DNA from 2 places in the Streptomyces pallidus (ex Mingjun et al. 2026) genome. Region 2 is predicted to be linked to the other one. Evidence: riboswitches for the same ligand, from Rfam matches in the RefSeq annotation. Region 2 holds a riboswitch; the other holds the start of a gene.
The links. Region 2 has a riboswitch for glycine ahead of gcvP (aminomethyl-transferring glycine dehydrogenase). Riboswitches for the same ligand answer to the same signal wherever they lie in the genome.

Region 1 (11,896 bases), 3.8 Mb from region 2:
AGGTCCTCCGTAGGGGAAGGGGCTGCGGTCCACGGCGGTTGGCCGGCCGCCGGGGTGGGGCCGCGACGTCACGTGATCACCCTTGCGCACCGGACCACCCCGTACCACCCCCAGCCCCCACGGTTCGCCCTGAAGCGTGATCAATCCACGTCAAACCTCAACGTCCGGGAAAATCCGGGCGGTTGCCGCAGGTCGGGCGAGTGGCTGCCGGGAAACGCACGGGACCCCGGGCGCCGCGGCGCCCGGGGTCCCGTCCGTACGGAGACCGGGTCAGGTCAGCACTCGATGACGTTGACGGCGAGGCCGCCGCGGGCCGTCTCCTTGTACTTGACCTTCATGTCGGCGCCGGTCTCCTTCATGGTCTTGATGACCTTGTCCAGGGAGACCTTGTGGCTGCCGTCGCCGCGCATGGCCATCCTCGCGGCAGTGACCGCCTTGACCGCCGCCATGCCGTTGCGCTCGATGCACGGGATCTGGACCAGGCCGCCGACCGGGTCGCAGGTCAGGCCCAGGTTGTGCTCCATGCCGATCTCGGCCGCGTTCTCGACCTGCTCCGGGGTGCCGCCCAGGACCTCGGCCAGGGCGCCCGCCGCCATCGAGCAGGCGGAGCCGACCTCGCCCTGGCAGCCGACCTCGGCGCCGGAGATCGAGGCGTTCTCCTTGAACAGCATGCCGATCGCGCCCGCGGCGAGCAGGAAGCGGACCACGCCGTCCTCGTCCGCGCCCGGCACGAAGTTCACGTAGTAGTGCAGGACGGCCGGGAGGACGCCCGCGGCGCCGTTCGTGGGGGCCGTGACGACGCGGCCGCCCGCCGCGTTCTCCTCGTTCACCGCCATCGCGTAGATCGTCGTCCACTCGCTGCGGTGCAGCAGCGGGTCGCCCTCGGTGCGCAGCTGGCGCGCCGTGGCCGCCGCGCGGCGCTTGACCCGCAGGCCGCCGGGGAGGATGCCCTCGCGGGACATGCCGCGCGAGACGCAGGCCTGCATGACCCGCCAGATCTCCAGCAGGCCCTCGCGGATCTCCTCCTCCGTGCGCCAGGCCTTCTCGTTCTCCAGCATCAGCGAGGAGATCGACAGGCCGGTCTCCTTGGCCAGGCGCAGCATCTCGTCACCGGAGCGGAAGGGGTACTTCAGCACCGTGTCGTCGAGCTTGATCCGGTCCTCGCCGACCGCGTCCTCGTCCACCACGAAGCCGCCGCCGACCGAGTAGTAGGTCTTCTCCAGCAGGGGGGCGCCCGAGGCGTCGTACGCGAAGAGGGTCATGCCGTTCGCGTGGTAGGGCAGGGCCCGGCGGCGGTGCAGGATCAGCTGGCTCGGCTCGTCGAACGCGATCTCGTGCGCGCTCCCTATCTCGGTGCCGAGCAGGCGCAGCCGGCCCGTCCTGCGGATGCGCTCGACCTCGTCGTCGGCGGTCTCCACGTCCACGGTGCGCGGGGAGTGCCCCTCCAGGCCGAGCAGCACCGCCTTCGGGGTGCCGTGGCCGTGGCCGGTCGCACCGAGCGAGCCGTACAGCTCCGCCCGGACGGAGGCGGTCTGCGCGAGCACACCGTCCTTCTTCAGCCGCGCGACGAACATGCGGGCGGCGCGCATCGGACCCACGGTGTGAGAGCTGGACGGACCGATGCCGATCGAGAAGAGATCGAAAACCGAAATGGCCACGGTGGCGGACTCCTGGGAGTTTTTCACCCCCGCGGTGGCGGGGAGCGGACCGTCCTGCCGGTCTCGCAGCGTGTCGAGGCGGCCGACGGAGGGGCGGATCTTGCAGGGGATTGCGGGCAAAGATCACCTCGTGGGCGCCCGTGCCCGGTTCATCAGCGTACGTCAGTTCGGGGGGGGCGGCGGTTACGCCGGCCTGTACGGGGGCTGTCGCGGTCCCGACGCAGCGGACCGCGAGCCCGGGCCATGAGAAAGGCCCGGCCCTGTGTGACACAAGGCCGGGCCTTTCGAGCCGTGGCCTACAGCGACGGGTACAGCGGGAACTTCGCGGCGAGCGCCGAGACGCGCGCCTTGAGGGCCTCGCCGTCGTACGCCGGCTTCAGGGCCTCCGCGATGATGTCGGCGACCTCGGTGAAGTCCTCGGCGCCGAAACCGCGGGTGGCCAGGGCCGGCGTGCCGATCCGCAGACCCGAGGTGACCATCGGGGGCCGCGGGTCGTTCGGGATGGCGTTGCGGTTGACCGTGATGCCGATCTCGTGGAGGCGGTCCTCGGCCTGCTGGCCGTCCAGCTCCGAGTTGCGCAGGTCCACCAGGACCAGGTGCACGTCGGTGCCGCCGGTGAGCACGTCCACGCCCACGGCCTTGACGTCCTCCTGGACCAGGCGCTCGGCGATGATCCGCGCGCCGGCCAGGGTGCGCTCCTGGCGCTCCTTGAACTCGGGCGAGGCCGCGACCTTGAAGGAGACCGCCTTGGCGGCGATCACGTGCTCCAGCGGACCGCCCTGCTGGCCGGGGAAGACCGCGGAGTTGATCTTCTTGGCCAGTTCCTGGGTGGAGAGGATCACGCCACCGCGCGGACCGCCCAGGGTCTTGTGCGTGGTGGTGGTCACGACGTGGGCGTGCGGCACCGGGTTCGGGTGCAGGCCCGCGGCGACGAGGCCCGCGAAGTGGGCCATGTCGACCATCAGGTACGCGCCGACCTCGTCCGCGATCCGGCGGAAGGCGGCGAAGTCCAGCTGGCGCGGGTACGCCGACCAGCCGGCGACGATCAGCTGCGGCTTGGTCTCCTTGGCGAGGCGCTCGACCTCGGCCATGTCGACCTGGCCGTCCTCGCCGACGTGGTACGGGACCACGTTGTAGAGCTTGCCGGAGAAGTTGATCTTCATGCCGTGGGTCAGGTGACCGCCGTGGGCCAGGTTCAGGCCCATGATCGTGTCGCCCGGCTTCAGCAGCGCGAACATCGCGGCGGCGTTGGCCTGCGCACCCGAGTGCGGCTGGACGTTCGCGGCCTCGGCGCCGAACAGCGCCTTGATCCGGTCGATCGCGATCTGCTCGACGACGTCGACGTGCTCGCAGCCGCCGTAGTAGCGGCGGCCCGGGTAGCCCTCGGCGTACTTGTTGGTCAGGACCGAGCCCTGGGCCTCCATGACGGCGACCGGAGCGAAGTTCTCCGACGCGATCATTTCCAGGGTGGACTGCTGGCGCACGAGCTCGGCGTCGACGGCGGCGGCGACGTCCGGGTCGAGTTCGTGCAGGGGGGTGTTCAGAACGGACATCAGGATCCCCTGTGGTCAGTTACTTACCGGCGGTGAGCTGGTCGTACTCGTCGGCGGAGAGCAGGTCGGCCGGCTCCTCCGTGACGCGGACCTTGAACAGCCAGCCGCCCTCGAACGGAGCGCTGTTCACGAGGCTCGGGTCGTCCACGACGTCCTGGTTCGCCTCGACGACCTCGCCGGTGACGGGGGAGTACAGGTCGCTGACCGACTTGGTCGACTCCAGCTCGCCGCAGGTCTCGCCCGCGGACACCGTGTCGCCGACCGCGGGGAGCTGGGCGTAGACGACGTCACCGAGCGCGGTGGCCGCGAACTCCGTGATGCCGACCGTGGCGACGCCGTCCTCGGCGGCCGACAGCCACTCGTGCTCCTTGCTGAAACGCAGCTGCTGGGGGTTGCTCATGACCTGATTCTCCTGGATGCGGGGGAGTGCGAACGAACAGTGGTCTTGCGTGGTGAGACGCGTCGGACGGCGGCCGGCGGCCGCCGCCGCACGGGCGCTACTTCTGCCGCTTGTAGAAGGGCAGGGCGACGACCTCGTACGGCTCATGCGTACCGCGGATGTCCACGCCGACGCCGGAGGTGCCGGGCGCGGCGTGGGCCGCGTCCACGTACGCCATCGCGATCGGCTTGCCCAGCGTCGGGGACGGGGCGCCGGAGGTGACCTCGCCGATGACCTCGCCACCGGCCACGACCGGGAACCCGGCGCGCGGGACGCGGCGGCCCTCGGCGACCAGGCCGACCAGCTTGCGCGGCGGGTTGGTGGCGGCGCGCTCCGCGGCGGCCTCCAGGGCGGCGCGGCCCACGAAGTCGCCCTCCTTCTCGAACTTCACGACCCGGCCCAGACCTGCGTCGAACGGGGTCAGGGCGGTGGTCAGCTCGTGCCCGTACAGCGGCATGCCCGCCTCCAGGCGCAGCGTGTCGCGGCAGGACAGGCCGCAGGGCACCAGGCCGGCGCCCGCGCCCGCCTCGGTCAGCGCCTGCCACAGCTCGACGGCGTGCTCGGGGGAGACGAACAGCTCGAAGCCGTCCTCGCCGGTGTAGCCCGTCCGCGCGATCAGGGCGGGCACGCCCGCGACCGTGCCCGGCAGGCCGGCGTAGTACTTCAGGTTGTCCAGGTCGGCGTCGGTGAGCGAGGCCAGGATGCCGGGGGACTCCGGGCCCTGGACGGCGATCAGCGCGTACGCGTCGCGGTCGTCGCGGACCTCGGCGTCGAAGCCGTCGGCACGCGCGGTGAGGGCGTCCAGGACGACCTGGGCGTTGGAGGCGTTGGCGACGACCATGTACTCGGTCTCGGCCAGGCGGTAGACGATCAGGTCGTCGAGGATCCCGCCGTCCTCCTGGCAGATGTGCGTGTAGCGGGCGCGGCCGACGCCGACGGTGGAGATGTTGCCGACCAGGGCGTAGTCCAGGAGCTGCACGGCCTGCGGACCGGTCACGGTGATCTCGCCCATGTGGGAGAGGTCGAAGAGGCCGGCCTTGGTGCGCACGGCGTTGTGTTCGTCGCGCTCGCTGCCGTACCGCAGCGGCATGTCCCAGCCCGCGAAGTCGGTCATGGTCGCACCGAGCGAGCGGTGCAGCGCATCGAGGGCGGTCAGGCGGGGGGCAGTGCTCATGGGTGTGGCTCCCGGGTCCCAGGGCATGACATGACGAGGACGTTCCTCCCCATCTGTCATCGGAACCTGAGAGGTTCGCCGAGAGTCCCGCGGGAACGGGAACGCCGACTTGCACCTTGGGTGGAGCACGCCCCGGTCCGCCGCGGGGGACGGGAAGGGCGCGGCTCGCTTTTCAGATCTGCCTCATCCACGCGGTACGGGGCCTGAGAGATTCAAGGGAGGTACTTGCTCCTTCGGCGCCCGGACACGGCCTCGCGGCCTGCCGGGACTCTCCCGCGCGGATTCAAGCGGCCGGTATGCAGTTGGTCCAGATGGCGCACATCATTGCACGCCGCTGCGCGAACCGGGTGGGCGGGACCGAAAGACTGTGTCATTCGCTCATTCGCCCATTCGCCGTCCGGCCTGCGGTGTCCGGGGTCGGAGGGGGCGGCCGGAACCGGTCCCTTGGAATTACCGTCTCTTTACACTCAGTGGGCATGGGTCTTCGAGGCCCGACACGGGGGAGGCGATCTTGTGCGGAGATTCGGAGTTCTGGCGACCGCCGGGACCGCGGACGCAGTGCCCGCCCAGCGGGCCCGCGAGCACCACGGACCGGTGCGCGACCTGCGCGGTCGGGGCGACCTCGGGCCGTGCCGGCTCGGCTTCGCGGAGGGCGACATCGTCGTGGTCTCCGGCCTGCCCGGCGGCGGCAAGAGCACGCTGATCAAGCGGGCCGCCGAGGGCGGCGGCATCGACTCCCAGGACGTGCGCGAGCGCTGGGAGCGGCGCATGCCCGCGGCCGTGCCGTACGCCGTCTACCGCCCGCTGGTGCGGATCGCGCACTACTGGGGGCTGTGGTCGGTCCTGCGCTCCGGCGCCTCGGTCGTCGTCCACGACTGCGGAACGCAGCGCTGGGTGCGGGGGCTGCTGGCGGCGACCGCGCGGCGCCGGGGCCGGGGCCTGCACCTGCTGATCCTGGACGCCACCCCGCACGAGGCCCTGTCCGGGCAGGCGGCGCGGGGCCGCGGCGTGTCGGCGTACGCCTTCGCCCGGCACCGGGCCGCGGTGCGCCGGCTGGTGCGGGCCGCGGAGTCGGGCCCGCTGCCGGCGGGTTGCGCCTCCGTGGTGCTGCTGGACCGGGCCGCGGCCGCGCGGCTGACCCGCATAGCCTTCCGGCCCGCGGAGCCCGGCGGGGCCTGAGCCCTGCCGGGGGCGGGGCGGGACGGCGAGGGCCCGGTTCGGGGGCCCGGCCCGGGCGGCTACGCTCGCCGGTACACGGCGCGACAAGCGGAGGCGGAGATGCACGGCGGCGGTTGGCCGGAGAACGAGCTGGAGCAGGTGCTCGGAGCGGCCCTGGGCGTGCCCGACGCCGGCCCGAGGATCGTCGAGGTGCTGGGCCGGAGCCGGGTGTGGGTGCCGCTGCCCGGCGGGGGCGGCCCGGACAGCCCCTCCCTGACCCTGCCCACCATGGAGATCGGCGGGGCGGCGTACGTCCCCGTCTACAGCTCCGAGGCCCAGTTCCGCGCCTGCGTCGGCCCCGCCATGGACTTCGCCGTGGCCCCCGCCGTCGAGTTCGCCCGCGGGCTGCCCCCGCAGCTGGGCATCGCCGTCAACCCGGAGGGCGCCGTCGGCGTCCCGCTGCCCCCGCCCGCCGTCGCCCAGCTGTGCCGGATCGGCCGGACCGAGCTCGACGGGCCCGCCAGCGGTGGCCGCGTCCGCCTCTTCGAGCCCGACTGGCAGGACGACCCGGTGGATTTCCTGGCCGCGGCGGCCGAGGAGTTCCGGACCACCGGGCTGGTCGTGGCCGCGCACCGCTGCCTCGCCAGCGTCGAGGGCGGGGACCCGGAGCTGTGCATCGGTGTCCGCCTGTCGAGACGGGATCCGGCCGCGCAGAACGCGCCGCGCGAGGCCCTCGCCCGGGCCCTGACCCGGGTTCCGTCGCCCTGGCCGGTGCAGCTGGTCCTGCTGGACTCGGCCGAGGACCCGGTGGTCGACTTCATCGTTACGCGCGTACGCCCCTTCTACGTGCCCTAGTGACGCTTAAGCTGGTGACATCTCCTGGCCGCACGGGTGGCCTGGACACGCGTGCGGACGAGGAGGGGTACCGGTGAGTGCGTCAGGCACTGCCGCGGCCGGGCAGGTCGAGCACATCATGCGCCAAGTGACTCCAGGGCGCTACGAGACCTACGAGTCACTTCTGCAGGCCCTTGCCGAGGGCCGGCTGTGGATGCTGCTCTGGCAGGGCAGCCCCGGCTCACCGGACGCCCAGTACGGCGGCATGGAGCTGGAGGGCCTCGGCTACGCGCCCTGTGTGACCTCCCCGCAGGAACTGGCCGCCAGCGGCTGGAACCGCGGCTACGAGGTGGTCACCGGCCGGGACATCGCCCGCGCCCTGTACCCCGACCGCTGGGGCCTGTGGCTCAATCCGCACGCCCAGGGCGGCGGCCTCGGCATCCCCTGGGCCGACCTGCGTCGGATCGCCACCGGCCTGGACCGGATGCCGGCGGGCCCGCTGAGGCTGTCCGAGCCCGCGCTGGAGCTCCCGCAGTTCTACGGGCTGCTGACCCAGCACGCACACCGCACGCCGGCCGTCCGGTCGCTGCGCCGCGCCTGGGTGCAGCCCGCCCTGGGGTCGCCGTACCTCGCCGTCGGGCTCGACCTGTACGACGCCTCCGCGCCCGCGCTCCAGTCCGTACGGGAGATGATGCGCCAGTCCGTCGGCGCGGTGCCCGAGGGGGTGCCCGTGTGCACGGTGGCGCTGGCCGACGAGCACGACCCCGTCGCGATGTGGCTCCGGTCGCAGACGCGCCCGTTCTACGACCGCGAGGGGCAGGCCCCGGCGTACTGACCGGCAGCTGGGACGACCGCGCCGCACGACGCTCCGGCCGCGGGGAACACTCCGTTCCCCGCGGCCTTCTTCTTGTCCGGATTTCTTCGCTGATGCGTGCCCAAAAGACCTACACCTACCGCGAGTTGGGCGCGTTGTCCGATTGTGCACCGAACGGACGGTGTTGCTCCGCTGAGCCGACTCCACAGTCCGGATAACGGGAACCCGACCCTCACATCACGGTTGCGCATCCATTCATCTGCGGGTCTGGCGGCTGATCGCAGCGCCGATGAAGACTCCCCACCCAAGAGCCGCCGGGTCCCCGGGGAAACGGTTCGCTCCCTGCACGTCGCTTGTCGTTCCGCACCGCTTTTCGCGTACTTCCGCACGGCTTTCCGCACGGCACCCGCACCTCATCCGCACCGCAGCAGCACCGCTCCGAGCGTGCCCGGGCATGCCCGAAAACGCACCGAGCACCACTGCACCTCCCGCACTTCCTGCATTTCCTGCACCTCCCGCACTTTGTTCAGTCCTGCGTGTCACCACGCACAAGAGCGCCACTCCGCACCAACGCCGCCACAGCGGCGGGCATGGGCCGGCAACCCGTCGGCCGAGAGGGGTCCCACCACGATGACGGCACCACTGCACGACACGAGCGCGGAACCAACCGCACCCGTGGCCGTAGCCGACGTCCCTGCGAAGGCCATCGAAGGCCGCTCGCCCGGCCGTATCGCCTGGATGCGGCTCAAGCGCGACAAGGTCGCGCTCACCGGCGGCGTGGTCGTGATCCTCCTGATCCTCGTGGCGGTGTTCGCGCCGCAGATCGTGAGCCTGCTGGGCCACCCGCCCAACGAGTTCCACGAGGACATGATCGACCCGGACCTCGGCACGCCGCTCGGCTCCTGGGGCGGCATCAGCTCCGACTTCCTGCTGGGCGTCGAACCCACCAACGGACGCGACGTGTTCAGCCGGATCGTCTACGGCGCCCGCATCTCGCTGGTCGTCGCCTTCCTGGCCGCCTTCGTCTCGGTCGCCATCGGCAGCCTGCTCGGCGCGCTCGCCGGGTTCCTCGGCGGCTGGGTGGACGGCGTCATCAGCCGCCTGATGGACCTGCTGCTGGCCTTCCCGCAGCTGCTGTTCACCATCGCACTGGTCTCGGTCGTACCCAACTCCCTCTGGGGGTTCGAGGGTTCGGGCGTCCGGATGGGCGTGCTGATCGTCGTGATCGGCTTCTTCGGATGGCCGTACATCGGCCGTATCGTCCGCGGCCAGACGATCTCGCTGCGCGAACGCGAGTACGTGGAGGCGGCGCGCAGCCTCGGCGCCGGCCGCGGCTACATCCTGGTCAAGGAGCTGCTGCCCAACCTGGTCGCGCCGATCCTGGTCTACGCGACGCTGATCATTCCGACCAACATCCTCACGGAGGCGGCCCTCAGCTTCCTCGGCGCCGGCGTCAAGCCGCCGACCGCGTCCTGGGGAAAGATGCTCTCCGACGCCGTCCCCATCTACCAGGACGACCCCATGTACATGGTGGTCCCGGGTATGACGATCTTCATCACCGTCCTGGCGTTCAACCTCTTCGGGGACGGGCTGCGTGACGCACTCGACCCCAAGGGCAGCTGAACCGCTCCACCGATTCACCCACCTCTGGAGGTTGGACCAACGTGATCCGCAGAAAGCAGGCCCTCGCGATCACCGCCGTGATCGCCGCGCTGTCGCTGACCGCCGCGTGCGGCGGCAACGACGGCGACAAGAAGACCGAGGGCAAGGGCGCCGGCGGCGCCGCCTTCAACGCCGCCACCACCGGCATCGTGAACCCGTCCACCGAGAAGGGCGGCGAGCTCAAGCTCTGGTCGCCGCAGGACGTCGACTACCTCGACCCGGCGCGTGCCTACTACGGCTTCGTGTGGAACATGCAGCGGCTCTACGTCCGCCAGCTGCTGGCGTACGACAGCAAGCCGGGCGTGGCGGGCACCAAGCTGGTCCCGGACCTCGCCGAGGCCCTGCCCGTGATCAGCAACGAGGGCAAGACGTACACCCTCAAGATCAAGGACGGCGTGAAGTTCGAGGACGGCACGCCGATCACCTCGAAGGACATCAAGTACGGCGTCGAGCGCGTCTTCGCGCAGGACGTGCTGTCCGGCGGTCCCACCTACCTGATCGACCTGCTCGACCAGGGGCAGAAGTACCCCGGCCCGTACAAGGACACCGACCCCGGCAAGATGGGTCTGAAGTCCGTCGAGACGCCGGACGACAAGACGATCGTCTTCAACCTGGCGAGCGCCAACTCCGACTTCAGCTACCTGCTGGCCATGCCGTCCTCCTCGCCGGTCCCGGCGGGCAAGGACACCGGCGCCACGTACACCAACAAGCCGGTCTCCACCGGCCCGTACAAGGTGGAGAGCTTCACCGCCAGCAAGGGCGCGACCTTCGTCCGCAACGAGAACTGGGACCCGAAGACGGACCCGATCCGCACGGGCCTGCCGGACAAGGTCACCTTCACGGTCACCACCAACCCGGACGACATGGACGCCCGTCTGCTGTCCGGCGACATCGACCTCGCCGTGGACGGCACCGGTGTGCAGCAGGCCGCGAAGAACAAGATCCTCAAGGACGAGAAGCTCAAGCAGAACGCGGACAACCCGTTCACGGGCTACATCCGCTACTTCGCCTTCCCGCAGACCGTCGCGCCGTTCGACAACATCGAGTGCCGCAAGGCCGTCATCTACGCGGCCGACCCGAAGTCCCTGCAGACCGCCCGCGGCGGCCCGACCAGCGGTGACCTCGGCGCCAACATGCTGCCGCCCGGCATCCCCGGCTCCGACAAGTCCTACGACCCGTTCGGCCTGACCAAGGGACAGCCGCAGGAGGCCAAGGCCAAGGAGGCCCTCAAGGCCTGCGGCAAGCCGGACGGCTTCGAGACCGTCATCGCGGTCCGCAACAACCGCGCCCCCGAGGTGAAGACGGCCGAGTCCCTCCAGGCCTCGCTCGCCAAGGTCGGCATCAAGGCCACCATCGACCAGTACGACGGCAAGCTCTCCTCCTCCACGATCGGTTCGCCCGAGAACGTGAAGAAGAAGGGCTACGGCATCATCGTCATGGGCTGGGGCGCCGACTACAACTCCGGCTCGGGCTTCCTCCAGCCGCTGGTCGACGGCTCGTTCATCCAGCCGAACGCCAACAACAACTACACCGAGCTGAACGACCCCGAGGTCAACGGCCTGTTCGACAAGGCCGCCGCGGCCGCCACGCCGGAAGCCGCCGCCCCGTTCTACACGGAGATCAACAAGAAGGTCATGGAGAAGGCGCTCTACCTTCCCATCAACTTCGACAAGGCCTTCGTCTACCACAACCCGCGGCTGACGAACGTCTACTTCAACGACTCCCTCGGCAAGATCGACCTCGCCGTCATCGGCGTCGGCAAGTGATCCCGTAGGCCAGTCGCCACGTAACAACAGGCAAGTGCCTTCACCGCACATGCGCTAGTCCGAAGGGCAGGTGAAGGCCGCAGGCGGCGGCTGCCGTCCCCACGAGGGACGGCGGCCGCCCGCCCCGGGCGGCCGACTGCAGTGCTCGTCTACCTCATACGGCGACTGTTCAACGTCGTCGCCACGCTGCTGGTGGTCTCCGTGGTCACCTTCGGCATCTTCTTCGCGGTCCCGAAGATCACGGGCAGCGATCCGGCCCTCATGTACGCCGGCCGCGAGACCAACGAGACCGCCCTGGCGGGCATCCGCGTGAAGATGGGCTTCGACAAGCCCATCTCCGAGCAGTACCTGACCTTCGTCAAGGGCATCTTCGTCGGCCGCGACTACGACGGCGGCACCGAGGTCACCCACTGCGACGCGCCGTGCTTCGGCTACTCGTTCAAGACCGAGGCGCCCGTGTGGGACACCATGGTGGACCGCATGCCGGTCACCCTCTCGCTCGCCCTCGGCGCGGCGGTCATCTGGGTGCTCGCCGGCGTGGCGACCGGTGTGATCTCGGCACTCAAACGCCGGACCGCCATCGACCGCACCGTCATGGTCGGCGCCCTCGCCGGCGTCTCCCTCCCCATCTTCTTCACCGGCATGGTGGCCCCCGCGATCTTCGTCTACAGCCTCGGCTGGCTGGACGTGTCCAACTACAAGCCCCTCACGGAGGATCCCGGGGCCTGGCTGAACGCCCTGATCCTCCCGTGGGTCACCCTCGCCTTCCTCTTCGCCGCCACGTACGCCCGCATCACGCGCGCCACGATGCTGGAGGTCCTCGGCGAGGACTACATCC
Region 2 (11,896 bases):
GGACTCTTCCGACATGAAGGCCGTCGTGATGGCCGGTGGCGAAGGCACTCGCCTTCGCCCCATGACCTCGAGCATGCCCAAGCCGCTCCTGCCGGTCGCCAACCGGCCGATCATGGAGCACGTGCTCAGGCTGCTCAAGCGGCATGGGCTCAGCGAAACCGTGGTCACCGTTCAGTTCCTGGCTTCACTCGTCAAGAACTATTTCGGTGACGGCGAAGAGCTCGGAATGGAGCTCACCTATGCCAATGAGGAGAAGCCACTCGGCACTGCCGGCAGTGTGAAGAACGCCGAGGAGGCCCTGAAGGACGACGCTTTCCTCGTCATCTCCGGCGATGCGCTCACCGACTTCGACCTCACCGATCTCATCCGCTTCCACAAACAGCACGGCGCACTCGTCACCGTGTGCCTCACCCGGGTGCCCAACCCGCTGGAATTCGGCATCACCATCGTCGACGAGGAGGGCAAGGTCGAGCGCTTCCTTGAGAAGCCGACCTGGGGCCAGGTGTTCTCCGACACCGTGAACACCGGCATCTACGTCATGGAGCCAGAGGTCTTCAATTACGTAGAGCCGGACGTTCCGGTGGACTGGTCCGGCGATGTCTTCCCCCAGCTGATGAAGGAAGGCCGGCCGATCTACGGCTACGTCGCCGAGGGCTACTGGGAGGACGTCGGCACCCATGAGAGCTACGTCAAGGCCCAGGCCGACGTGCTCGAAGGCAAGGTCCAGGTCGAGATGGACGGCTTCGAGATCTCGCCCGGCGTGTGGATCGCAGAAGGCGCCGAGGTGAGCCCCGACGCGGTCCTGCGCGGCCCGCTCTACATCGGGGACTACGCCAAGGTCGAGGCCGGCGTCGAGATCCGCGAGCACACCGTCGTGGGGTCCAACGTCGTCGTCAAGAGCGGCGCCTTCCTGCACAAGTCCGTGGTCCACGACAACGTGTACATCGGCCCCCACAGCAACCTGCGCGGCTGCGTCATCGGCAAGAACACCGACATCATGCGGGCCGCCCGGATCGAGGACGGCGCCGTCATCGGTGACGAGTGCCTCGTCGGCGAGGAGTCCATCGTCCAGGGGAACGTACGCGTCTACCCCTTCAAGACGATCGAGGCCGGCGCCTTCGTCAACACCTCCGTCATCTGGGAGTCCCGCGGACAGGCACACCTGTTCGGCGCCCGCGGCGTCACCGGCATCCTGAACGTGGAGATCACCCCCGAACTGGTGGTGCGGCTGGCCGGCGCGTACGCCACCATGCTCAAGAAGGGGGCGATCGTCACCACCGCCCGCGACCACTCCCGCGGCGCCCGCGCGCTGAAACGGGCGGTGATCTCGGCCCTCCAGGCCAGCGCGATCGACGTGCGCGACCTGGAGAACGTGCCGCTGCCCGTCGCGAGACAGCAGACCGCACGCGGCAGCGCCGGCGGGATCATGCTGCGGACCTCGCCCGGCGTCCCGGACTCCGTGGACATCATGTTCCTCGACGAGCGCGGGGCCGACCTCTCGCAGGCACAGCAGCGCAAGCTGGACCGCGTTTTCGCACGCCAGGAGTACCGTCGCGCCTTCCCGGGCGAGATCGGTGACCTCCACTTCCCGTCCAGCATCTTCGACTCGTACACCGGTTCACTGCTGAGGCAGGTCGATACCACCGGCATCGCGGACTCCGGGCTGAAAGTGGTGGTCGACGCCTCCAACGGCAGCGCCGGACTCGTCCTGCCCAGTCTCCTCGGCCGACTCGAGGTGGACGCCCTGACGATCAATCCCGGGCTCGACGAGTCCCGGCCGACCGAGACCGCGGAGTCCCGACGGGCCGGGCTGGTCCGGCTCGGCGAGATCGTGGCCTCGGCCCGGGCCGCGTTCGGGGTGCGGTTCGACCCCGTCGGCGAGCGGATCTCGCTGGTCGACGAGCGCGGGCGGATCATCGAGGACGACCGGGCGCTGCTGGTCCTCCTGGACCTCGTGGCCGCGGAGAAGCGCAGCGGCAGGGTGGCCCTGCCCGTCACCACGACCCGGATCGCGGAGCAGGTGGCGGCGTACCACGGGACGCAGGTCGAGTGGACGACCACCTCGCCCGACGACCTGACCCGGGTGGGCCGCGCCGAGAACACGATCTTCGGCGGGGACGGGCGGGGCGGGTACATCGTCCCCGAGTTCAGCAGCGTGTTCGACGGGTCGGCGGCCTTCGTGCAGCTGATCGGGCTGGTGGCGCGGACCCAGCTCACGCTGAGCCAGATCGACGCGCGGATACCACGTGCGCACGTGCTCAAGCGGGACGTGCCCACCCCGTGGGCGGTCAAGGGCCTCGTGATGCGGCGGGTCGTGGAAGCCGCCGGCGACCGGCAGGTGGACACCACCGACGGGGTGCGGGTGGTCGAGGCCGACGGGCGGTGGGCGCTGGTCCTGCCGGACCCGGCGGAAGCGGTCACGCACCTGTGGGCGGAGGGCCCCGACGACGCCTCCGCGCAGGCCCTGCTGGAGGAGTGGGCCGGAGTAGTGGACGGCTCCGGGCACTGACCCGGGGCCGGTAGGACCGTGGTGGACCGGGTACGGAGCGTCGTGCCCGGTCCACCGTTCGGGCGCATTCGGTGCGGGCGGCGCCGACGTGCGACGATGAGCGGCATGCCGCAGCCGCCCCACAACCGGAGCTCGGCGCCGACCCCGTCGGCGCGCCCGGACGCGTCCATGTCGCTGCTGACGCACGTGATGGACCACAGCCTCGACGAGGGGTATGCGGAGGCGTCCGCCCGGCGCGAGGCCGACGGCACGGCAGGACTCCCGCGGACCCTCCGGGCCAAGCTGGGGCTGGCCGCCGGACTCGTCCTGGCCGCCATGGTCGTCACGCTCGGCGCGGCCCAGGCACAGTTCTCCGCTCCGGTGCTCGCCAAGGAGCGCCAGGAGCTGATCGACCGGGTCCAGGTGGCCGACGGGCGGGCGGACGGCCTGGAGCGGGACATCGAGCGGCTGCGGGCGGACGTCGCTCGCCGCCAACGCCAGGCGCTCAAGCAGCACGGCGGGGACCAGGGGCAGCTGGTGACACTGCTGTCCGGTGCCTCGGAGGTCCGCGGTCCCGGACTCAAGCTGGTCGTGGACGACGCCAAGGGCTCCTCCGCGGCGGGCGGCGGCAAGCCGCGGGAGAACACCGGGTTCTCCGACACCGGGCGGCTGCGTGACCGGGACATGCAGCGGATCGTCAACGGGCTCTGGCAGGCAGGAGCCGAGGCGATCTCCATCAACGGGCAGCGCCTGACGGCACTGTCCGCCATCCGGGCCGCGGGTGACGCGATACTGGTCGACAACAGGCCGCTGGTACCGCCGTACGAGGTGCTGGCGGTAGGGGACAAGAAACGGCTCGGCACCGTGTTCCAGGACTCCGTGGACGGCCAGTACCTGCACGTGCTCCAGGAGAGCTACGGGATCCGGTACTCGCTGACCCCCGTGGACGACGTGCGGCTGCCCGCCGCGTCAAGCCTGACCGTACGGACAGCCACAGCAGAAGAGCCGAAGAAGGGTGCATCGTGATCGCGGTACTGGGCCTCGTGGCCGGAGTGGTGGTCGGACTTCTGGTCCGGCCCGAAGTGCCGGCCGTCGTCGAGCCGTATCTGCCGATCGCCGTGGTGGCGGCGCTGGACGCGGTGTTCGGAGGCCTGCGCGCGATGCTGGACGGCATCTTCGTGGACAAGGTCTTCGTGGTGTCGTTCCTGTCGAACGTGGTCGTGGCCGCGCTGATCGTCTTCCTCGGCGACAAGCTGGGCGTCGGCTCCCAGCTGTCCACGGGCGTCGTGGTCGTCCTCGGCATCCGCATCTTCTCCAACGCCGCGGCCATCCGCCGGCACGTGTTCCGGGCGTGAGGCCGATGGGTACGAACGACACCCCGCCCGAGGAGCCGAAGGGCCCCGAGCAGCCTCCGCGGGAGGCCCGGCCGGACGGGCCGCCGCGGGACGGGGAGCAGCCCGCACCCCGGCCCGGGAAGCCGCCTGCCGAGCCCACCGAGCCCACCGGGCCCACCGGGCCCACCGAGCCCGTTGCGTCCACCGAGCCCGCCGCGGCCGTCGAGCCCACCGGACCCGTCGAGCCCACCGGACCCGTCGAGCCCGATGAGCCCGCCACGCCCGCCGCGTCGCCCGCCGGGACGGACGGCACGGACGGGCCGGAGACCACGGGGCGGCAGCGACTCGCGGCCGGGCTGTGGCCGCCGCGGGTGAGCCGGGCCCAACTGATCGTGGCGCTCCTGCTGTTCGTGCTGGGCCTGGGTCTGGCGATCCAGGTGCGGTCGAACAGCGACTCCAGCGCGCTGCGCGGGGCCCGTCAGGAGGACCTGGTGCGGATCCTCGACGAGCTGGACGGCCGGACCAAGCGCCTGGAGGACGAGAAGCAGCAGCTGGAGGACCAGCGCAAGGAGTTGGAGAGCAGCTCCAACCAGGCCGAGGAGGCGCGCCGGCAGACCGTCGAAAAGGAGCGCCAACTGGGCATCCTGGCCGGTACGGTGGCGGCGCAGGGGCCGGGCATCACACTGAAGATCACGGATCCGAAGGGCCAGGTGGAGTCCGACCAGCTGCTGGACGCGCTCCAGGAGCTGCGGGCCGCGGGCGCCGAGGCGATCCAGATCAACGGGGTGCGCGTGGTGGCGGGCTCGTACTTCTCGGACGAGGGGGGCCACATCGCCATCGATGGTAAGAAGATCACACAGCCCTACGAGTTCAAGGTGATCGGCAAGCCGCAGGATCTGGAGCCGGCGCTGAACATCCCGGGTGGTGTGGTGCAGACACTGGAGAAGGAACAGGCCACTGTTGCCGTCACACGGTCGGCGAAGATCATTGTGGACGCCTTGCGGGCTGCGAAGCAGCCTGACTACGCTCGGTCGTCATCGTCGTGATGCGGGGCGGAGAGCGGAGGGTCCTGCGCGGGCTGGTGCCTGCGGGGGGTCGACGCACTGAAGTCGTGGCGCGTGGTGGAAACTGTCTGGTGGTTGCGGACGTTGTGAGGATGTCCGGGTCGGCAGGTATGTGCATTCGGAGTTCGTCCTGCCCCACGGGCGGGTCTGTTTCGTTCAAGGGGAATCGCCCGTGAAGTTGTTTGAGAAGTTGTTCGGTAAGAAGAACCGCGAGGAAGCCGCCGCGGCAGAGCCCCGTGCGGGGCAGGGGGAGGCACAGGTCCAGGGGGACCGGCCGCTCTTCCGGGACGAGGTCGCGGGTGTGGGTGACGTTCCGGGCGCGTCGGCTGTTGACCCTGCCGGTACCGGACGCATAGGTTTCGGGGAATCATCAACCTCGAGTACGGGTGGAGGGTTTGCTCCCGACCCGTACGCCACCGACGCCTCCGCGGGGTACCCGCGGCACGAGGAGCCGTCCATGTCGGCCGAGCAGGTCTGCAGCAGGTGCGGCCACCGCAGCGATGCGGCCAGCCGGTTCTGCTCCAACTGCGGGGCGCCGCTTCGGGCGGGTCTGACGCCGGAGCGTGCCTCGGAGACCACGTCCACCATCTCGATCTCGGGCCTGGAGGCCTACGAGGCCGAGGTGTCGGGACAGCACGTGTCGTCGGCGCTGTCCCCCGAGGCCCAGGCCGCGGTGGAGGCGCTGCCCGCGGGATCCGCCCTGCTGATCGTGCGGCGCGGCCCCAACTCGGGCAGCCGCTTCCTGCTGGACGGCGAGCTGACCACGGCGGGCCGGCACCCGCAGAGCGACATCTTCCTGGACGACGTCACCGTCTCCCGGCGGCATGTCGAGTTCCGCAGGAGCCAGGACGGCGGCTTCACCGTCGCCGACGTAGGCAGCCTCAACGGCACGTACGTCAACCGTGAGCCGATCGACTCGGTCCCGTTGCACAACGGGGACGAGGTGCAGATCGGCAAGTACCGGCTGGTCTTCTACGCGAGCCTGCGGGGCGTCTGACCCTTCCCGGACTCCGTCCGGGGGGAACCCCAGGGAGGTCCTGTGCTGCGTACTCCGACAGGCGGTGCCGGGAACGGCACCGCCGCCTCGGCCGGGCGGCTGGTGAGCATCGGCACGGTGCTCACGATGCTGCGCGAAGAGTTCCCCGAGGTCACGATCTCGAAGATCCGTTTCCTGGAGGCGGAGGGGCTCGTCGAGCCCAGACGCACGCCCTCCGGTTACCGCAAGTTCAGCACCGCGGACGTCGAGCGGCTGGGCCGCATCCTGCGCCTGCAGCGCGACCACTACATGCCGCTGAAGGTCATCCGCGAGCAGCTGGACGCGCTGGACCGTGGTGAGCAGGTGCGGATCCCGGCGCCCGCGGCGCACGGCGACGCCGCGGAGCCGGCCGCGGCGGCCGGAGCCGGGGCCGGGTCCCTTGCGACCCGGTCGGGGCGCGAGCTGCCCGCCGGCACCCGCGTCGGCCGGGCCGAGCTGATCGCCGCGGCCGAGGTGGACGAGGCCCAGTTGGCCGAATGGGAGTCGTACGGGCTGCTCGCGGAGGCTCCGGGGGGCGGGTACGACGGCGATGCGCTGACCGTGGCCCGGCTGGTGGCCGATCTGGGCCGGTTCGGGCTGGAGCCCCGCCACCTGCGGGCCATGAAGGCGGCCGCGGACCGGGAGGCGGGTCTCGTGGAGCAGGTCGTGGCCCCGCTGAGACGGCATCGCAACCCCCAGACCAGGGCCCATGCGGAGGCCACCGCGAGAGAGCTCGCGGGGCTGTCCGTACGGCTCCACGAGGTGCTGGTGCAAGCGGCCCTCGGGGTGCGGCTGCACTGACCGGCTCGGCCCCGACTACCCAAACCTGCCGGGCAGGTCCTAGGGTTGCTTTGTGAACGAGCTCGATGTTGTGGGTGTCCGGGTGGAAATGCCCTCCAACCAGCCGATCGTGCTCCTGCGTGAAGTGGGAGGCGACCGGTACCTCCCCATCTGGATCGGACCGGGGGAGGCGACCGCGATCGCCTTCGCGCAGCAGGGCATGGCCCCTGCCCGTCCGCTGACCCACGACCTGTTCAAGGACGTGCTGGAGGCGCTGGGCGAAGAGCTCACCGAGGTCCGCATCACGGATCTGCGGGAGGGCGTCTTCTACGCGGAGCTGGTCTTCTCCAGCGGGGTCGAGGTGAGCGCGCGGCCGTCCGACGCCATAGCGCTGGCCCTGCGGACGGGAACGCCGATCTACGGCAGCGACGGCGTGCTGGACGACGCCGGAATCGCCATCCCGGACGAGCAGGAGGACGAGGTGGAGAAGTTCCGCGAGTTCCTCGACCAGATTTCGCCGGAGGACTTCGGTACCGGGCCGCAGCAGTGAGACATCGAACTTGTCAAAGCCGATGAGACCTTCGCCCCATTCAGTTAACCTTGCCCCTTCGAAGGGCACGGGAAACCACTCTCAGGGTGATTATCACTCGGCGTGCCGAGTGTGGCGATCGTTGACGCACCCCTGGTGACTGCCTACCTTCGAGGGGGCAGGTCAAGGACGGAGGGTCGGCGTGAGAGTCACGGGCGACGGTACGACCGGGGGCATCCCCGCACGGAGTGACGGTGGGCCGTACCCGCTCCTCGGGAGTACGACGGGCTCCGCGCGCCGCCAGCCGGAGACCTCGCCGACGGCGTCGGACGGCGGCTCCCAGACGGCCGAGCAGGTGGGCTACCGCGGGCCGACCGCCTGCGCGGCGGCCGGCATCACCTACCGGCAGCTCGACTACTGGGCGCGGACCGGGCTGGTGGAGCCCACGGTGCGCCCCGCGTACGGCTCCGGGACCCAGCGCCTGTACAGCTTCAAGGACGTGGTCGTCCTCAAGATCGTGAAGCGTTTCCTGGACACCGGCGTCGCCCTGCAGAACATCCGCAACGCCGTCCAGCACCTGAGGGAGCGCGGATTCTCGGACCTGGAGCGCATGACGCTGATGAGCGACGGCGCCTCCGTGTACGAGTGCACCTCGCCGGAGCAGGTGGTGCGGCTGCTCCAGGGCGGCCAGGGGATCTTCGGCATCGCCGTGGGCGTGGTCTGGCGGGACGTGGAGAAGGCCCTGTCGCAGTTGCACGGCGAGCGGGTCGACACCGGCGAGACCGTGGTCGGGCACAACCCGGCCGACGAGCTGGCGGCCCGCCGCAACCGGGCCGGTTGAACCCCGCGGACCCCGTCCGCCGCCCGCCTGCCCGCCCGGCCTCGGCATTGTCAGTGGCGTAGGGCAGCATCGGTGCCGTGAGATCCGCGCCGACCATCCTCCATCTCGACATGGACGCCTTCTACGCCTCGGTGGAGCAGGCGTCGAAGCCGAGCCTGCGCGGGAAGGCCGTGATCGTCGGCGGGTTGGGGCCGCGCGGGGTGGTGGCCACCGCCTCGTACGAGGCCAGGCGCTTCGGGGTCCACTCGGCGATGCCGACGGCCCAGGCCAGGCGGCTCTGCCCGAACGGCGCCTACCTGGTCCCCCGCTTCGAGCTGTACCGCTCGGTCAGCGACATCGTGATGGGCCTGCTGCGGGAACTCTCCCCGCTCGTGGAGCCGCTGAGCCTCGACGAGGCCTTCGTCGACCTGGAGGCGGGCGGCAGCGCCCGGGACTCCCGGTCCGCCCGGGAGACCGGGGAGAGGTTGCGGGCGGACATCCTGGCCGCGACGGGCCTGACCGGCTCGGTGGGGCTGGCCGGGTCGAAGATGCTCGCGAAGGTGGCCTCCGAGGAGGCCAAGCCGGACGGGCTGCTGCTGATCGAGCCCGGCACCGAGCGGGAACTGCTCGCGCCGATGTCCGTGCGCACCCTGCCCGGGGTGGGGCCGGCCACCGGGGAGCACCTGCGGCGGGCCGGGATCACCACGGTCGGGGAGCTCGTCGAGGCCGGGGAGGACGAGCTGGTCCGGCTGATCGGGCGGTCGCACGGGGTGGGGCTGTACCGGATGGCCCTGGGCCTGGACGACCGGCCCGTGGTCGCCGAGCGCGACGCGAAGTCGGTGTCGGTGGAGGACACCTTCGACGTGGACCTGCACGACCGGGTCCGCATCCGGATCGAGGTGCAGCGGCTCGCCGACCGGTGCGTGCAGCGGCTGCGGGCCTCCGGGCACTCGGGGCGCACGATCGTGCTGAAGGTGCGGCGGTACGACTTCTCGACGCTGACCCGGTCCGAGACCCTGCGCGGGCCCACGGACGATCCTGCGGTCGTCCGGGAGGCCGCCGCGCGGCTGCTGGAGGTGGTGGACACCACCGGCGGGGTGCGGTTGCTGGGCGTGGGCGTGACCGGGCTCGCGGACTTCACGCAGGAGGACCTGTTCGCACAGTCCCGGGCCGCCGCCGAAGCCGCCGAAGTGGCCGGGGACGCGGACGACGCCCCCGACGAGGGGGCCGGGCCGGAAGGGCCCGCAGGGCTTGCGGTGGCCGGCGGGGGCGAGGGACCGGAAGGGGCGCAGGAGGCCCCTGGGGCCGCTACGGGCCACGAGGTGACCGGTGCGACCGCCGGATCGGCCGAGGAGTCGGAGCGGGCCCGTGAGCGGCGCTGGGCGGCCGGGCGTGACGTCCGCCACGCCGTCTACGGACCGGGATGGGTGCAGGGCAGTGGTCTCGGGCGGGTGACGGTGCGGTTCGAGCAGCCCGGATCCGCTCCGGGCCGGGTCCGCACCTTCCGGGTGGACGACCCCGATCTGGAGCCGTCCGATCCGCTGCCCCTGGTGGGGCGGGCCGGGTGACCGGGGCGGGCCGGGCTACTCCTCGCCCTGCTCGCCGTTGGCCACGTGGCCGAAATCACCGTTGAACGTGAAGTCGGAGGGGAGGGAGACGTCCAGCCCGTAGTGGTGGTAGAGCTGCAACTCCTGTTCGGGGGACAGATGGCGGCCCACGCCGAAGTCCGGGGCGTCCTTGATCAGCGAGCGCTCGAACGGGACGTGCAGGGTGTCGCCCACCAGCTCGCTCGGCTCCAGGGGGACGAAGGCGTCCCGACTGAACAAACCGGTCCGGACGGCGGCCCACTCCGGGACGCCGGTGGCATCGTCGAGGTAGACCTCGTCGACGGTTCCGATCTTGGTGCCGTTGCGGTCGAACGCCTTGCGGCCGATCAGGCTGCGGGGATCGATATCTGTCTGCACGGTCCCTCCACGTGGTCGCAACTCCTCCGTAATGACAACAAAAGGCCATTTCCCTGGAGGGGGCCACTCGAGGGAGGTCCGGGAACCTCGCTGGTAGGCTGGGTGGTGGCTGCTGACCCTGTGCGGGAGAGTCCTCCACCGAGTTCTTACGGAGGCGCCGAAGGAGCAAATCCTCCCCGGAATCTCTCAGGCATACGTACCGCACGGACGAGGCCACTCTGGAAAGCAGGGGCGGCGCCGGGCCCGTAGTGCCGGTTCCACCCCTCACCGACGGTGAAAGCCGGCCCCCGTGGACGACCTCCGCAGGAGCCGGTGAAGCTCTCAGGTTGAGATGACAGAGGGGGAGGCCGTCCGGGCGCCCGCGTCGTGGCGCCCCTCGCAGGTCGTACGACCCAGGAGGCCTCCGTACATGACCGCCAACCGCATTCCGCTCTCCCAGCTGGAGCGAGGCATCCCCTTCGAGCAGCGCCACATCGGCCCGGACGCCGAGGCGCAGGCCAAGATGCTCGCCCACGTGGGCTACGGCTCGCTCGACGAACTGACCGCCGCCGCGGTACCGGACGTCATCAAGACCGCCGAGGCGCTCAACCTCCCCGAGGCGCGGACCGAGGCCGAGGTGCTGGCCGAGCTGCGCGCCCTGGCCGGCCGCAACCAGGTCATGACCTCGATGATCGGTCTCGGCTACTACGGGACCTTCACCCCGCCGGTGATCCTGCGCAACGTGATGGAGAACCCGGCCTGGTACACCGCGTACACGCCGTACCAGCCCGAGATCTCCCAGGGCCGCCTGGAAGCCCTGCTGAACTTCCAGACCGTCGTCGCCGACCTGACCGGCCTGCCGACCTCGGGCGCCTCCCTGCTCGACGAGGGCACCGCCGCCGCCGAGGCCATGACCCTGGCCCGCCGCGTCGGCAGGGCCAAGGGCAACGTGTTCCTCGTCGACGCCGACGCCCTGCCGCAGACCATCGCCGTGATCGAGACCCGCGCCGAGCCGATCGGCATCGAGGTCGTCGTCGCCGACCTGTCCGCCGGCATCCCGGCCGAGATCGCCGAGCGCGGCGTCTACGGCGTCCTCGTCCAGTACCCCGGCGCCTCCGGTGCCGTCCGGGACATCAAGCCGGTCATCGACCAGGCCCACGAGCTCGGCGCGATCGTCGCCGTCGCCGCCGACCTGCTCGCGCTGACCCTGCTGACCTCCCCGGGTGCCCTGGGCGCGGACATCGCCGTCGGCACCACCCAGCGCTTCGGCGTCCCGATGGGCTTCGGTGGCCCGCACGCCGGCTACATGGCCGTCCAGGACAAGCACGCCCGCTCGCTGCCCGGCCGCCTCGTCGGCGTCTCGGTGGACGCGGACGGCAACAAGGCGTACCGCCTGGCCCTGCAGACCCGCGAGCAGCACATCCGCCGTGAGAAGGCCACCAGCAACATCTGCACCGCGCAGGTGCTGCTCGCCGTCATGGCCGGCATGTACGCCGTCTACCACGGTCCCGAGGGCCTGAGGACGATCGCCCGCCGCACGCACCGCTACACCGCCCTGCTGGCGGCCGGTCTGACGTCCGGCGGGGTCGAGCTCGTGCACGGCTCGTACTTCGACACCCTGACCGCCCGGGTGCCCGGCAAGGCCGCCGAGGTCGTGGCCGCCGCCCGCGAGGGCGGGGTCAACCTGTTCCAGGTCGACGCCGACCACGTCTCCGTCTCCGTCGACGAGACGACCCTGCGCGCCCACATCGAGGCCGTCTGGGCCGCCTTCGGCGTCACGGCGGACATCGAGGCGCTGGACGGGACCACCGCCGACGCGCTGCCCGAGGGCCTGCTGCGCTCGGACGAGTACCTCGCGCACCCGGTCTTCCACCAGCACCGCTCCGAGACCGCGATGCTGCGCTACCTGCGCAAGCTCGCGGA

Region 1: another riboswitch for glycine. It lies ahead of gcvT (glycine cleavage system aminomethyltransferase GcvT); the one in region 2 lies ahead of gcvP (aminomethyl-transferring glycine dehydrogenase).

What each region holds. Positions count from the first base shown of each region.
Region 1 is NZ_CP196181.1:2,556,724-2,568,619, reverse strand. It holds gene ACSHWO_RS10885 (L-serine ammonia-lyase) at 276-1,658, opposite strand; gene glyA (serine hydroxymethyltransferase) at 1,955-3,211, opposite strand; gene gcvH (glycine cleavage system protein GcvH) at 3,231-3,611, opposite strand; gene gcvT (glycine cleavage system aminomethyltransferase GcvT) at 3,709-4,824, opposite strand; glycine riboswitch at 5,007-5,110, opposite strand; gene ACSHWO_RS10865 (AAA family ATPase) at 5,338-6,003, shown strand; gene ACSHWO_RS10860 (enhanced serine sensitivity protein SseB) at 6,103-6,837, shown strand; gene ACSHWO_RS10855 (enhanced serine sensitivity protein SseB C-terminal domain-containing protein) at 6,911-7,651, shown strand; gene ACSHWO_RS10850 (ABC transporter permease) at 8,261-9,253, shown strand; gene ACSHWO_RS10845 (ABC transporter substrate-binding protein) at 9,295-11,058, shown strand; gene ACSHWO_RS10840 (ABC transporter permease) at 11,200-11,896, shown strand, end outside.
Region 2 is NZ_CP196181.1:6,367,486-6,379,381, forward strand. It holds gene ACSHWO_RS28305 (sugar phosphate nucleotidyltransferase) at 14-2,509, shown strand; gene ACSHWO_RS28310 (DUF881 domain-containing protein) at 2,606-3,514, shown strand; gene ACSHWO_RS28315 (small basic family protein) at 3,511-3,843, shown strand; gene ACSHWO_RS28320 (DUF881 domain-containing protein) at 3,849-4,868, shown strand; gene ACSHWO_RS28325 (FHA domain-containing protein) at 4,951-5,883, shown strand; gene ftsR (transcriptional regulator FtsR) at 5,926-6,702, shown strand; gene ACSHWO_RS28335 (bifunctional nuclease family protein) at 6,755-7,231, shown strand; gene ACSHWO_RS28340 (MerR family transcriptional regulator) at 7,413-8,051, shown strand; gene ACSHWO_RS28345 (DNA polymerase IV) at 8,129-9,598, shown strand; gene ACSHWO_RS28350 (PRC-barrel domain-containing protein) at 9,614-9,994, opposite strand; glycine riboswitch at 10,108-10,206, shown strand; gene gcvP (aminomethyl-transferring glycine dehydrogenase) at 10,404-11,896, shown strand, end outside.